One region of the Arthrobacter sulfonylureivorans genome, then DNA from elsewhere that is predicted to be linked to it. Evidence: riboswitches for the same ligand, from Rfam matches in the RefSeq annotation. Region 1 holds a riboswitch; the other holds the start of a gene.
What was found. Region 1 has a riboswitch for thiamine pyrophosphate ahead of MNQ99_RS01305 (YkoF family thiamine/hydroxymethylpyrimidine-binding protein). Riboswitches for the same ligand answer to the same signal wherever they lie in the genome.
Positions count from the first base shown of each region.

Region 2: linked by a shared signal. The riboswitch ahead of MNQ99_RS03875 (ECF transporter S component) and the one ahead of MNQ99_RS01305 (YkoF family thiamine/hydroxymethylpyrimidine-binding protein) in region 1 are both predicted to bind thiamine pyrophosphate.

Region 1 is NZ_CP093326.1:265,492-272,864, reverse strand. It holds gene MNQ99_RS01330 (OsmC family protein) at 124-657, shown strand; gene MNQ99_RS01325 (metallophosphoesterase family protein) at 668-1,192, opposite strand; gene MNQ99_RS01320 (LysE/ArgO family amino acid transporter) at 1,215-1,823, opposite strand; gene MNQ99_RS01315 (LysR family transcriptional regulator ArgP) at 1,906-2,805, shown strand; gene MNQ99_RS01310 (acetyl-CoA hydrolase/transferase family protein) at 2,916-4,427, shown strand; TPP riboswitch at 4,528-4,637, shown strand; gene MNQ99_RS01305 (YkoF family thiamine/hydroxymethylpyrimidine-binding protein) at 4,668-5,339, shown strand; gene MNQ99_RS01300 (ECF transporter S component) at 5,362-5,979, shown strand; gene MNQ99_RS01295 (ABC transporter ATP-binding protein) at 6,008-7,373, shown strand, end outside.
Region 2 is NZ_CP093326.1:792,907-800,279, reverse strand. It holds gene MNQ99_RS03890 (aminodeoxychorismate lyase) at 1-684, shown strand, start outside; gene MNQ99_RS03885 (energy-coupling factor transporter transmembrane component T family protein) at 719-1,516, opposite strand; gene MNQ99_RS03880 (ABC transporter ATP-binding protein) at 1,513-3,030, opposite strand; gene MNQ99_RS03875 (ECF transporter S component) at 3,037-3,657, opposite strand; TPP riboswitch at 3,700-3,833, opposite strand; gene MNQ99_RS03870 (DUF4235 domain-containing protein) at 4,003-4,263, shown strand; partial or broken gene mnhG (monovalent cation/H(+) antiporter subunit G) at 4,474-4,821, opposite strand; gene MNQ99_RS03860 (MrpF/PhaF family protein) at 4,826-5,095, opposite strand; gene MNQ99_RS03855 (Na+/H+ antiporter subunit E) at 5,107-5,667, opposite strand; gene MNQ99_RS03850 (Na+/H+ antiporter subunit D) at 5,664-7,286, opposite strand; gene MNQ99_RS03845 (Na(+)/H(+) antiporter subunit C) at 7,283-7,373, opposite strand, start outside.

The DNA of each region.
Region 1 (7,373 bases):
CGGGTCTGCGGCTACTGCGCGCTGAGACGAGGAGGCGCAGAGGCAAAATCGCGCGTCTCCATGCGGTTTTGACGGCCGGCGGCGCGCATATACACCGGCGGCCGACGGGAGCATGATGGTTTCGTGACTACGCAGAATCTGCGGGCCGTTCAGGCTCCACTGAAGGCCAAGTACCGGCACCAGCCCGACGCCGCGATGATCACGCTTTACGCCGAGGGCGAACTCGGTGAAGGAACCAGCTGTTCCGTTGCCACAGGCCGTGCCTTGGTGGCGGCCGGACTGCACCCTGCCACCGGTGGCGACGGCAGCCTGGTCTGCTCCGGGGACATGCTCTTGCAGGCACTGGCGGCCTGCGCCGGAGTGACCTTGCAGGCCGTCGCGGCCTCACTGGGACTGGAGGTGGCCGGCCGCGTCCATGCCGAGGGCGACTTGGACTTCCGCGGAACGTTGGCGGTGGACAAGGACAGTCCGGTCGGCTTCCAACGCATCCGAGTCCGGTTCGAGCTGGTCAGCGACGCCGACGACGCGGATCTGGAGACCCTGCTCCGGCTGACCGAGCGCTACTGCGTGGTCTACCAAACGCTGGCCGTCCCTCCAGCGCTGTCCGTGCACCGGGTCCAACAAGACAACGACGGCGGAGCGCCGCACCTCCCGTAGTGCACACGGCCTATCCGTCCGTGCGGCCGGCAGCCTTGTCCACCGGCACCAGCTTCACGTCAACGAGCCTTCCGCCGTCGGCCGTCGCCGTCATATAGGTACAAACCGGTTGCCGGCGGCGGTCGGTCGGCGAGCCCGGATTGAGCAGCCGCAGGCCGCCGGGCGAGGTGGTGTCCCACGGGATGTGGCTGTGCCCGAACACCAGCACATCCACATTGGGAAAGCGCGCCTCACACCGCTCTTCCCGGCCCTTAGCCGCTCCGGTCTCGTGGATCATGGCGAAGCGAACGCCCTCGACTGTTGCGGCGGCGATTTCCGGCAGGCGCGAGCGCAGGTCGTCGCCGTCGTTGTTGCCGTACACGCCGATCAGCCGTCGGCTGCGCTGCTCCAGCTCGTCCAGCAGTTCCGCGGTGACCCAATCGCCGGCGTGGAACACCACGTCGGCCGCGGCCACCGCATCCCAGACCTGCTCCGGGAGCCGCCGCGCACGCTTCGGCAGGTGCGTGTCCGCCAGGAACAGGAGCTTGCTGACCATACCGGCATCCTTGCATACCCGCTCAGAAGCCGAAGGCCATCCGCAGCCCCAGCGCCAGCATCACCACCGCGATCAGCCCGTCAAGGATCCGCCAGGACCCGGGCCGGGCGAAAATGGGGCGCAGCAGCCGGGCTCCGAATCCGAGCGCACCGAACCAGGCAATGCTGCCCAGCACCGCGCCGGCGCCGAAGTACCAGCGCAGATCCGGGCCCTGGGTGTTGGCGATGGAACCGAGCAGCAGGACCGTGTCCAAATACACATGAGGGTTCAGCCAGGTCAGCGCAAAGGCCGTGGCGGCCACGGAGGCCAGTGAACCGCCGCGCTGATTCTCCGCCGCGGTGAGCGCGCCTGGCTTGATGGCCCGTTTGGCGGCGAAGACGGCGTACGCCAGCAGGAAGGCGGCCCCGCCCAGCCGAATCACGTCCACCACTGCCGGCGCCGCCTCGATCACCGCACCGATTCCGGCAATCCCGGCGGCGATCAGCACCGCATCGGAGACGGCGCAGATCAGGACGACGACGCCGATGTGCTCGCCCCGGATCCCTTGGCGCAGCACGAAGGCGTTCTGGGCCCCGATCGCGATGATGAGGGCCAGTCCGGTACCCAGTCCCAGCAAGACGGTGGGGGCCATAGCGGTAGTCACAGCAGACGACGCTATCCGAACGGCTGACACCAGTACAGCTAAAGAAATTTAGGATCCGTAAGATGAGCTTATGCAGCCGTTCCAATTCGAGCATCTGGCGACCTTCGCCGTCGTCGTTCAAGAAGGCAGCTTCGATGCCGCCTCCCGCGCCCTGCATGTGACTCCCTCCGCCGTCTCGCAGCGAATCAAGGCGATGGAGCAAACGGCCGGCCAGGTTCTGCTGCAGCGCACCACCCCGGTACAGCCGACCGCTGCCGGCGACGTGGTCCTGCGGCTGGCACGGCAGGTGCGGGTCCTGCAGGCCGATGCGCAGCGCGAACTCGGCGGCAGCGTGACCGGGCTGGCCCTGCCGCTGGTGGTCAATGCGGATTCGCTCGCCACGTGGTTTCTGGGCGCGCTGGCCCGGATGCCGCGCGACCGGAGCGTGTTTTTTGAGGTGCACCGTGAAGACGAGCAGCATTCGACCTCGTTGCTGCGGTCGGGACGCGTGACCGCGGCGGTGACCGCCACGCCGGAACCGGTCCAGGGCTGCTCGGTGGAAGCCCTCGGCTCGCTCCGCTACCGGGCGGTGGCCAGCAGTGACTACCTGGACCATTGGCGGCCCAGCGGGACACCGGATGACGACCTGGCGTGGCTGGGCGCGGCGCCGGTGCTGGACTTCGACCGCAAGGACGACCTGCAGGAGCGTTTCTACCGGACGCTGACCGGCGAGGACTTGGCCGCGCCCCGCCACTACATGCCGGCTTCCGGAGAGTTTGCGGCCGCCGTCCGGCTGGGCATCGGCTGGGCCCTGCTGCCGGAACAACAGTGCCTGGCGGACCTCCGCCGCGGCACGCTGCGGCAGCTGGCCCCGGACCTGCCGGTGGACGTGCCGTTGTACTGGCAGCGCTGGAAAATCAGCTCGCCGATCCTCGATGAACTCTCCGCCTGCGTGCGGCAGACCGCGGAGGAACAACTGCGCCAGCCATAGCACCGCCGGGCGCAGGACCGGCTCCGTGCGGCGCTTCGGCCCGTCACCGAGGCCCTGACCTCTGTGACCGGCGCCTAAGGTGGAGGGGAAGATCCTGACGAAGGGGCATGATGCAAGACCGCATTCGCAATGCCCGCATGCTCGAGCGCGTAATGTCCGCCGAGCAGGCGGCCGAACTGATCAAACCCGGCATGACGGTGGCCATGAGCGGCTTCACCGGGGCCGGTTACCCGAAGGCCGTGCCGCAGGCGCTGGCCGCGAGGATGGAATCCGCCCATGCCGCGGGCGAGCAGTTCAAGATCCGCGTCCTGACCGGCGCATCAACCGCCCCCGAGCTGGACGGCGCGCTGGCCAAGGTCGACGGCATGGAGTTGCGCCTGCCCTACCAATCCGACCCAGCGTTGCGCGAGCGGATCAATGCCGGCGAACTGGACTACATCGACATCCACCTCAGCCACGTCGCCCAGCACACCTGGTACGGGTTCTTCGGCGACGTGGATCTCGCCGTCGTCGAAGTGGTCGGCATCCTCGAAGACGGCCGGCTGATTCCGTCGTCCTCGGTCGGCAACAACAAGACCTGGCTGGAACAAGCCGACAAGGTCATTGTGGAGGTCAACAGCGCGCAGCCGGCCGAGCTGGAGGGCATGCACGACGTTTACTACGGCACCGCGCTGCCGCCGAACCGGAAACCGATCCAGCTGCTGCACCCGGACGACCGGATCGGCGAACCGTATCTGCAGGTGGACCCGGACAAGATCGTGGCCATCGTGCACACGGACGCCCCCGACCGCAACTCCCCGTTCAATCCGCCGGACGAGACCTCGCAGCAAATTGCCGGCCACCTGCTGGACTTCCTGGACCAGGAGGTCCAGCGCGGCCGCCTGACGGATAAGCTCCTGCCGCTGCAGTCCGGCGTCGGCAATATCCCCAATGCGGTGCTGGAAGGCCTGGCCGCCGGTGGCTACCGCGGCCTGACCGCCTACACCGAGGTCATCCAGGACGGCATGCTGAAGCTGATCAAGGACGGCGTGCTGCGGATGGCGTCGGCCACATCCTTCTCGCTGAGCCAGGCCGGGGTCGAGGAGTTCAACGCCAACGTCGACTACTACCGCGAGCGCATCATCCTGCGCACCCAGGAGATCTCCAACCACCCGGAGCTGATCCGCCGGCTGGGCTGCATTGCGCTGAACGGCATGATCGAGGCGGACATCTACGGCAACGTCAACTCCACCCACATCGCCGGCACCAAGGTGATGAACGGCATCGGCGGCTCCGGCGACTTCGCCCGGAACGGCTACCTGTCCGTGTTCATGTCGCCGAGCACGGCCAAGGCCGGGAAGATCTCCAGCATTGTGCCGATGGCCAGCCATGTGGACCACACCGAGCACGACACCATGATTGTGGTGACCGAACACGGCCTGGCCGACCTGCGCGGCCTGGCCCCGAAGCAGCGCGCCCGCAAGATCATCGACACCTGCGCGCATCCGGACTACCGGCCAATGCTGCAGGACTATTTCGACCGGGCCTGCCGGGACAGCTTCGGCAAGCACACCCCGCACCTGCTGGGCGAGGCGCTGTCCTGGCACCAGCGCTTCGTGGAGACCGGCAGCATGCGCCCCTAGGTTCCGGCCGCCCGCCGCGCGGTCCAGCAGGTCCGGCCGGAAGTATGACGTCGTCGTACTCGCGCGCTTTCGCCACCCGGCGGGCCTGCCGGTAGGCTGCTGGCTTGTACACGGGAGTCCGGTGAGCCGGGCTGAGAGGAAACTTCTCAAGTTTCGACCGTTGAACCTGATCTGGATCATGCCAGCGCAGGGAGCAACCCTCACACCCGTGCCCTGTTCACTCAACAGAAGGGCGCGAACATGCGAACACCTGACGCTGCCGTCGCGGCAGCGAACCATCCCTCCACCGGCGACGCCGGGACATCCTTCACGGCCACGCCGCGTGAATTCGGCGTGGGGGCCCGACTGACCCTGGCGGTCATGGCCGATGACTACGTCGACGTCATCCTGGGGGCGCTGCGAAGCGCCGACGCCACCGGGCTCGAGGTGCAGACGGGGAAAGTCAGCACCTACGTCTCGGGCGCCGAACAGGACGTCTTGCGCTATCTGAGCCAGGTGATTGCCGGGGCCGGACGCAGCGGAGCGCACGTAGCGGCCGCGGTCCACCTATCCCACGGCTGCCCGGGCGGCGTCAGCTGCGACATACCCGAGGGCGGCGCGGCGCTGTATTCGGAAATCCCGCAACTGGAACCGACCGGAATCAAGACAGCGGCAGACTGGGCGATCTACCCGCTCGCCGACGGCGGATCCGGCACTGCCGCAGCGGACCACATGCGCGACATCTACGCCGCCATCGACTACGCCAAGTCCACCGGCGTGACCGTCACCGAAGACCACTACGTCACCCGGCTGGACGGAGACGTCGCCCAGGTCCTGCAGACCATCGCCGCTGGCTGGATCCTGATTGGGCGGTCCGTCCAGCACGTTGTCACGCACGCCACCCTGTCCATCAACAGCCCCAGTGCGTCCTGACGCTGGCCCGGAAGGAACCCCCATGTCAACATCATCTGGTCCCGCCCGCACACGGACTGCCTGGAGCCTGAAGGACCTGGTCCTGCTGGTCGTCCTCGGCGTCGTCTTCGGTTTCCTCTACTGGGTCTTCGTCCAGGCCTGGACTGCCCTCTCGCTCCTCATGGGGCCCGCCGGAGACCTTTCGCAGCACTTTCTGGCCGGTAGCTGGCTGCTGGTCGCGCCGATCGCCATTGCCATCGTCCAGCGTCCCTTTGCCGGCGTGATCGCGGAGGTCCTGGCCTCGGTGATCGAGGTCGTGTTCCTGGGCTCGGCGGTGGGCCCGCTGCTCTTCATCGCGGCCGCAATCCAAGGCATCGGCAGTGAGATCCCGTTTGCGGCCACCCGCTACCGTTCCTACAGCTGGCTCACCTACGCCCTGTCCGGCCTGCTCGGCGCCGGTCTGGTCTTCTTCTATTCGGCCTTCCGGTCCGGCTGGTATGGCCAGGACCTGTTTTTCACCCGTCTGGTCATCCACCTGATTTCCGGCGTGGTGCTGGGCGGGTTGCTGGCGAAGGCCATCGTCGACGCCCTGGCGAAGACCGGCGTAGTGGACAACTTCGCGATCGGGCGCGCCCGGTTGGGCAAGGCCAATGCCCGCTGAGCCTGCACTGGCGCTCCACGATGTAGCTGTGGAGTTTCCCCGGCGTGATGCCGCCGTGCTGCGCGGCGTCACGCTGCGGCTGGAACCCGGCGAGCACCTGATCGTGCTCGGGGCTTCGGGGTCCGGAAAATCCACGCTGTTGCAGGCGATCACGGGCGTGGTGCCGCACACGGTGTTGTCCACGCTGACCGGCAGCGTGTCGGTGAAGGGGACGGCGACGACGGACGCGTCCGTCGTCGAGCTCTCGCGCCATGTCGGGGTCCTCGCCCAGGATCCCTCCTCCGGGGTCTGCCTGCCGGACGTTGAACAGGAACTGGCCCTCCCGTTGGAGAACCGCGCCGTGCCGCCGGAGCGCATATCGGCCCGCATCGACCACGCGCTGTCGTTGGTCGGTGCGGCCGGTCTGCGGCAGCGCCAGACGGACAAGCTTTCCGGCGGCGAGGGCCAGCGTGTGGCACTCGCCGCCAGCCTGATCGCCGAACCGGCCCTCCTGCTGCTCGATGAGCCGACCTCCATGCTCGATCCGGCCGGCCTCACCGCCGTGCGTCAGGCTATTGACGCGGCCGCAGCCGCCTACGGTCCGGCTGTGGTGCTGGTCGAACACCGGCTCGACGACTACGCCGGCCGGGCGGGAATTGCCGGGCTGCCGGGCCGGGCCCTCGTGCTCGGCGACGCAGGGCAGGTCCTGGCCGATGGCGCCACTGCGGCTGTGCTGGCCGGCAGCGCCGGCCGGCTCAATGCCCGCGGATGCTGGTTGCCGCTGGAAACGGAACTGCTGGCAGTCACCGGGCAGCCCGGTGGCCTGGATTCGCCCGACGTCTGCTCTGCCCTCCGCGCTCTGGCGCTACCCGACGACGACGGCGGCGCTCCAGACGCGCCCGGTGCCGGCGACACGGTCCTCGCCGCGGAGAATGTCTCCGTCTCACGCGGCGCCGGACGGAAGAAGCGCCGGTCCCGTCGCGCGGACCGGGTGGAACCGGCCATCCTCAGAAACGTGAACGTGGAGCTCAGGCGCGGCGAGATCACGGCCCTGCTGGGAGCCAACGGAACGGGCAAAACGTCGTTGCTGCTCACCCTCGCAGGGCTCCTCCCGCCCGCCGAAGGAACGGTGCTGGGCGCCCGCCCCGGCATGGTGTTCCAGAACCCCGAACACCAGTTCGTGGCGCACACCGTGGCGGAGGAAGTCCGGCACGGGTTGCCCGATGCTCGGAACGACTTCTTCAACCACCTGTTGGAACAGCACCGGCTCACGCATCTGGCCGACCAGAGCCCCTTCCGACTGTCCGGCGGCGAAAAGCGCCGCCTGAGCGTCGCTGCCATGCTGGCCCACGAACGGCCGTCCTTACTGGCGGACGAGCCGACGTTCGGCCTGGACCGGCGGGACACGATTGCCA
Region 2 (7,373 bases), 530 kb from region 1:
ACCATGGATTTGCAGCTGCCACCCGCCGACGCGTGGGAGCGTGCGATTAAGACGGCGATCGCGGAGCACCCGCCGGTCGAGGAGCTGGTGATCAAACTGTTGGTGACCCGTGGCGTGGAAGGCGCCGCCGCGCCCACTGCCTGGGTCCAGGCGTCGCTGCCGCCATCGGCCGGTCAGCGCCAGCGCACCGACGGGATCTCGGTGCTGCTGTTGGACCGCGGCTATGACAGCTCGCTGGCCGAACGCGCCCCGTGGTTGCTGATGGGCGCCAAAACGCTCTCCTACGCGGTCAACATGGCGGCCCTGCGCTACGCCCGCAAGAACGACGCCGACGACGTCATCTTCACGTCCAGCGACGGCCGCGTCCTCGAAGGACCTACCTCCACCGTGCTGATGGCCCGGGTGCGCGATGGCGTCAGGACTTTGGTCACGCCGCTGCTGGAGAGCGGAATCCTGCCGGGCACGTCCCAAGCAGTGCTGTTCAAGGCGGCCGCCTCGGCGGGATGGCAGCTGGGCTACGGGCCTTTGGAACCGGACGACCTCTATGAGGCCGATGCCGTCTGGCTGGTCTCCAGCATCCGGCTGCTGGCGCCGGTGAAGAGCATCGACGGCAAGGAAATCCCGGTGTCGCCGGAGCTCACCGAGGAACTGACCGCGCTGCTGGCCGAAGGCAGTCGGGAGTAGCTTCCGCAGGCTCCCGGCGCCGTCCGCGCCAAGCTCACACGAAGATGAAGTTCCAGGTGCCGGCGGCTACAGCGGCCGCGGCCGCCGCACCGGCGATCAGCACGCCGCCCAGCAGCACCCAGACGTCCACCGTGCTGTAGGTGGACTCACGCGCCCAAGTCCGCCGACCTGCACCAAAACCGCGCGCCTCCATGGCAACCGCCAACCGGGTGGCCCGCCGGATGGCCTGCACGATCAGCCCGAACGCCTGGCCCACGAACGCGCCGGCCTTGGCGATGGGCCGGTTCTCGGCACCGACACCACGGGCGCGGCGGGCCAGGCCCAGCGTGCGCCATTCCTCCACTAACAGCCCGACCAACCGCATGGCGGCCAGCGCCCCCAGGACGAAGCGGTGCGGCAGCTTTAGTTTCTGCGCCAGCGCGTCGGCCAAGTCGGTGGGGTCGGTGGTCAGCAGCAGGAAAATGCCCGGCAGGGCGACGGCGAGCGAACGCAGGCCGATGGCGATCCCGCCGGCCACCGAATCCTCGGTGAACACCACCGGACCCAGCTGGAACAGCACGGCTCCGGTCTTCTCCGCCAACAGCGCCGTGGCCCAGGCCCCGGTGGCCGCCGCCGCCAGCAGGGGCCAGCCGCGCTTGAAAAGCAGCCACGGGTTCACGCCCAGCACGGGCATCAGCAGCAACTCGGCCGCGAGCACTACCGACGCGCTGACCCAGTCCACGCTGAGCATGACCACCACGGTGATCACGGCGGCGGCCGCCAGTTTGGACACCGGGTTGGCGCGGCTGAACGGCGAAGCGGTGAGCCGCGGAGTCATCAGATCCACGCTCATGCTGCCCTCCTCAGCGTCTGGACCGGCTGGACTCCGCCGCCGGCCACGCGCACGGCGGCACCGCCGAGCGCTGCCGTGAAATCCGCGTCGTGCGTCACCGATACCACGCTCTTGCCGTCGGCCACCAACTCGGCCAGCAGGGTGACCAGTTCCGCCCAGGTGTTGGCGTCCTGCCCGAAGGTCGGCTCGTCCAGCATCAAGATGTCCGGGCTGGTGGCCAGCATGGTGGCCACCGAGAGCCGGCGCTTCTCGCCGCCGGACAGGGTAAAGGGATTGGCCTGCAGCAGCCGGGTCAACCGGAGCCGTTCGGCGATGGTATCCACTCGCTGCCGGACCACTGCCTCGGGCAGCTTCGCCACCCGCCGCGGGCCGAACTCCAGCTCATCGAGCACCGTGCTGGTCAGGAACTGATGTTCCGGTTCCTGGAACACGCAGCCAATCCGGGCCACCAACTGGGCGGACTTCCATTTCACCGGGGACTGCGCCGCGCCACGGTGCAGCGCCGGGGTGGCGGTCAGCTCCCCCCGGCTGGGCGCCAGCAGGCCGCCCAGCGTGAGTGCCAGCGTCGACTTGCCGGCGCCGTTCGGGCCGGTGATGCTCAGGGCCTGTCCGCTGAGCAGGTCCACGTCCACGCCGCGGAGCACCGGCCCGGTCTTCCGGCTCCGGGCCACGTCCAACCCCACCGCCTGCAGCAACGGTCCGCCGGGTGCCGGAGCGGCGGGCAGCTTCAGCCGGGGAGTGTGTCCGGGGACCCAGACGCCGGCCTCCGCCAACCGGGCGCGGGTGGCGCGTTCGGCCAGCACTTTGGCCGGCGGGCCGTCTGCCAGCATGCCGCCCCCGGCCGCCAGCACGATCACCCGGTCCACCACGTCCGCCCAGACGGCCACCCGGTGCTCCACCACCACCAAGGTGGCGCCGGTGCTGTCCAGCACCCGGGCCACGGCGTCGCGCACTTCCGGCACGCCCTCCGGATCCAGATTCGCGGTCGGCTCGTCCAGCAGCAGCAGTCCCGGCCGCATGGCCAGCACCGAGGCCAGCGCCAGCCGCTGTTTCTGGCCGCCTGACAAGGCCGCGGTGGGATGGTCCAGCGGCACGTCCAGGCCAACATCGGCCAAGGATTCGCGGACCCGGTTCCAGATCTCTGCGCGCGGCACGGACAGGTTCTCCGCCCCAAAGGCCACCTCGTCGCCCACGCGGGCCAGCACCAGCTGGCTTTCCGGGTCCTGCAGCACCAGCCCGGCCCGGCCGCGGGCATCCGAGGGACGCAGCCCGGCCACGGTAAGCCGCCCGGCTTCCTCGCCCTCCCCGTCGTCGCCCAGCACGCCGGCCATGGCGTGCAGCAGCGTGGACTTCCCGGCGCCGGAAGCGCCCAGCAACAAGACCCGTTCCCCGGGTGCAATGCTGAAGCTGGCCCCGCTGACCGCGGGGTCCTTGCGACCGGCATGGCGCCAGCCCCACCCCTCGGCTAGGACCGGCACCGGGCCGGGCACCGCCGTCGTAATCTGCAGTCCCATAACGGCTCAGACGTCTGCCGTGCGGCCCGCCGCGAAGGAGGACAATACGCCGGTCCTCGCCAGGCCCTTGACCGCCAGCCAGGGCAGCAGCCCGGCGATCACCATGCCGGATACGGCGGCGCAGACCACATAGGCCAACTGCCATTCGGGGGCCCAGAGCATGTTGTACAGGATGTTCTCGCTGATCGACAGCGCCAGGCCAGCGCCGAGGCCGGCCAGCATCGCCACCATCACGTTGAACTTCCGGTACAGGAAGAGCAGGAAGATGACTTCGGCGCCGAGGCCCTGAATCAGGCCGGACACCAGCACGCTCATGCCGAAGCTGGTGCCCAGCAGGCCGGAGACGATGGCTGCCAGCATCTCGCAGTAGATCGCGGCGCCGGGCTTGCGGATGATCAGCCCGCCCAGCACGCCGGCCATCAACCAGCCGCCGGTGTACAGGCCGGCAGCGGGCGGGAAGGCAACGGTGAGGCCCTCAACCAGCGGCCAAGCCGCCGACCAGGCCCAGAAGATGACGCCGACGGCCACGGCCACCACCGAGGCGACGACGATGTCCACCACCCGCCAGCCGTAGCGCTGCTTGCGCGCGGGAGTGGGCGTGGTCGGTGCATTCGAAACGGTGCTCATGGAATCCTCCTGGGTGCAGGAGGGGAGGGCGGCCGTGTGGCACACCCCGAGAACTCGACTCCCTTCGCCGGTACTAACCGGAGCAGGTTCGAGGGTCTGCGGTCTTTCCGCACTCTCAGCGTCCCTCCCCGTGTCCGGCGTGTGCCGGTCGGTCGGACGCTCCCCTGTCGTTATTGGTGCTGTCTAGCAGCACGCACCAGTCTACACTCGCCCGGCTTCGCGGGCCCATTCGGCCACCAGCCGTTGGAGAATGCACGACGGCGCCGGGATGGGCGGGTGCGGGCAGTAGGCTGGGAGCGGCAGAGCTGATGACAAGGGGACGCGGCGCCCCGGTAAGGAGCAGGCATGACCGTTGTATTAAAGCTCTTGGGCACCCTGGTGAGTCTTGGTGCGGGTTTAGCAGCCACCCACCTGCTGGGCTACGTGTGGAAGATGGTCACCGGCCGTGACGCACCCCAGGCCGACGATGACCTGGAGAACAGCGTTGCTTCTGCTCTGGTTTTCGCGGTGGTGTCCGGCACGGTTGGCCGGGTGATCCAAGTACTGCTCAAGCGGGCCACAGCCAAGGCAGTCCTGCACTACGAGAAGACCCCGGAAATCGTCTAAGCGGCACGTTCGAGGGGCACGCTGGCGGGGGCGTGGCTGCGGCCCCCGCTAGCGCCGCTAGTCCTTGCGTGTCCCGGTAGCGTCCTGGTCGTTTCGGACCGGACCAGCCGCAGTTGCAGCGGCGTCGGCCTCCGCAGCTTCGATTTCGGCAGCCTCGACGTCACCGGCGTCGAAGTCACCCGCGGTGACGTCACCGGCGTCGATCTCCGCTTCGGGCTCTTCTTCGGCCGCCGCTTCCACCACCGCGTCGAGGTCGTCCACGCTGAGGATTTCCCGGCGCAAATGTTTGGTCCGGTATCCGGCGCGGCCCACCATATGTGCCGAGACCGGCACGGTGAGCAGTTGGAACAGCCACGCGATGAGCAGCAACGGCACGGCCGCCCAACTGCCCAGCTGCAGCCCCAAGCCAGTCAGCAGCAGCAGCAAGCCGAAAACCTGCGGCTTCGTGGCGGCGTGCATACGGGAGAGCAGGTCCGGGAACCGCAGCAGGCCGATGCCCGCGGCCAGGGACATCAGCGCGCCGGTGATCAAGCAAACGGCGGTGACGATGTCGAGGATCAGGTCAGTGTTCACGTGGCCGCCCGTCTGTGACGAACCGGGCCACGGCAACCGAGCCGATGAAACCGACCAGGCAGATCACCACCACCAGCGTCAGATTATTCATGTGGCCACCGGCGGCCATGTCCACAATCAGTCCGGCGCAGACAACCGCCAGCAGCACGTCGATGGCCAGCAACCGGTCCAAGAGGGACGGCCCGCGGGCCAGGCGGACCAGCGCCAGCACCGCGGCCAGGGCCAGGACAGCGCTGACGATGATTTGGGCAACAGCCATGACTTCCACGTTTACGCTGCCCCTCCTCTGCCGGTACCTTCAGCTTTGACCAGTTCCAGTTCTTCCTTGGACCCCATCACCCTGATCAGGCCCGCCTCGATCTTCCGCACTTCCGCCTCAAAGTCCTCGGCGGCTTCCCTGGTTGCCACGTCGATCACGTGCAGGTAGAGCGTGGACGTGGACCGGTCCACATCCACCACGAAGCTGCCCGGGATCAACGAGATGGCATGCCCGGTGGCCGTCACCAATAGGTCCGAGTGGCTTCGCAGGTGTACCGCCACCACGGCGTTGCGCAGCCTCGGGCCGGTGGTCAGGGCCAGCCAGAGTACTTCGAAGCTCGCCACTGCGACTTTCCACACGAAGGTCGCGGCGAAGACCACCGCTGCCAGTGGATTGAAGCGCCCGCTGAGTTCGACCGGCGGCAGATAGAACAGGTTTACGATGACCAGCGCGATCAGCAAACCGAAGATCAGGTTGCCGGCACTGAAATCCTGCCACAGGGCTCCCCAGAGGAAGACCAGCCAAGCCAGCAGGGGCAGCTCGACCCAGATGGAGATGCGCGGTTTCCTCATGGGGCAACTCCCTGCATCGCGCCTTCACCCAGGACCGCCTCGATGTACGGCGTGCGTTGCAGCATCTCCCGCGCCGCCTGGTCGCTCAGCTCGAAGAGCGGCCCGGCGAATACCGTCAGGGCAACGCCCATCACCACCAGACCGATCGTGGGCCAGACCATCGGCATGGGCAGCAGTTGAACGATGCCCCGCCCGGTGAACCGCCCGTGCGGACGCTCCTCCACGTGGCGTGTGGTCCGTACCGCCGACCCGTCGGGCTTGGTGGCCACCAGGACCGGATCCGGGTGCTCGGCGTCTTCCGGGCGCCGCCAGAACACGCGGTTCCAGACTCGGGCCAAGGCAAGCAGCGTCAGCAGCGACGTGATCATGCTGCCCGCCACCAGCACCCAGGCGATCGGACTGCCTAGGTCCACGCCTCCCTGCACCAATCCGATCTTTCCCAGGAAGCCGGAGAACGGCGGGATCCCGGCCAGATTCATGGCCGGCACGAAGAACAGGATGGCCAGCATCGGCGACAGCTTGGCCAAACCGCCCAGCCGGTCCATGTTGGTGGTGCCGCCGCGGCGTTCAACCAGGCCGGCCACCAGGAACAGGCTGGTCTGCACCGTGATGTGGTGCGCCACGTAATAGACAGCTGCGCCCAACCCCACTACCGAGGACATCGCCAAACCGAACACCATGTAGCCGATGTGGCTGACCAGCGTAAACGAGAGCATGCGCTTGATGTCGATCTGCGCCACGGCACCCAGAATGCCGACCAACATGGTCAGCACGGCCACCACCATCAGGAACGTGTTCAGGCGGTCGCCCGGGAACAGCAGCGTCTCGGTCCGGATCAGGGCATAGACCCCGACCTTGGTCAGCAGGCCGGCGAACACCGCGGTGACCGGCGCCGGCGCCGTCGGGTAGGAGTCGGGCAGCCAGAAAGACAGGGGGAAGACCGCCGCCTTGATGCCGAAGGCCACCAGCAGCATCAGGTGCAGCGTCATCTGCGTGGACGGATCCAACTCGCCGAGCTTGATCGCCAGATCGGCCATGTTGATGGTTCCGGTCGCCGCGTAGATCATCGCGATGGACACAAGGAACAGCATCGAGGAGATGACGCTGACGACGACGTAGGTCACCCCTGCGCGGATGCGCGGGCTGGTGCCTCCCAGAGTCATCAGCACGTAGCTGGCCGTGAGCAGCATTTCGAAGCCCACATAGAGGTTGAACAGATCCCCGGTCAGGAAGGCGTTGGACACACCGGCCACCAGGATCAGGTAGGTCGGGTGGAAGATCGAAACCGGGCCCTCTTCGTCGCTGTCCGCCATGCCCTGGCCGGAGGCATACAGCAGCACCGCCAAGCTGACGGCGGAGGAGACCACCAACATCAGTGCGGACAGCTCGTCGACCACCATGGTGATCCCGAAGGGCGGAATCCAGCCGCCGATATTCACGGCCTGGGCACCGTTGGCCCATGCCGAGGCCAGCATGACGACCTCCACCGCCAGCGTCACGGTCAGCGTGATGGCACCGGTACGGCGTTGCGCATTCGGATGGCGGATCAGCACGAACGCCAAGGCAGCGCCCAGCAGCGGCAGGACAACTGCCAGCGGAGCAATCTGTGCGGCGTTCACTTCTCCCTCTCCGTCCGGGCCCTGTTGGTAGCAGGTGTTTCCTCCGCCTCGTCCGGCGGGACGAACTCGGTGGTTTCCGCCGGAATC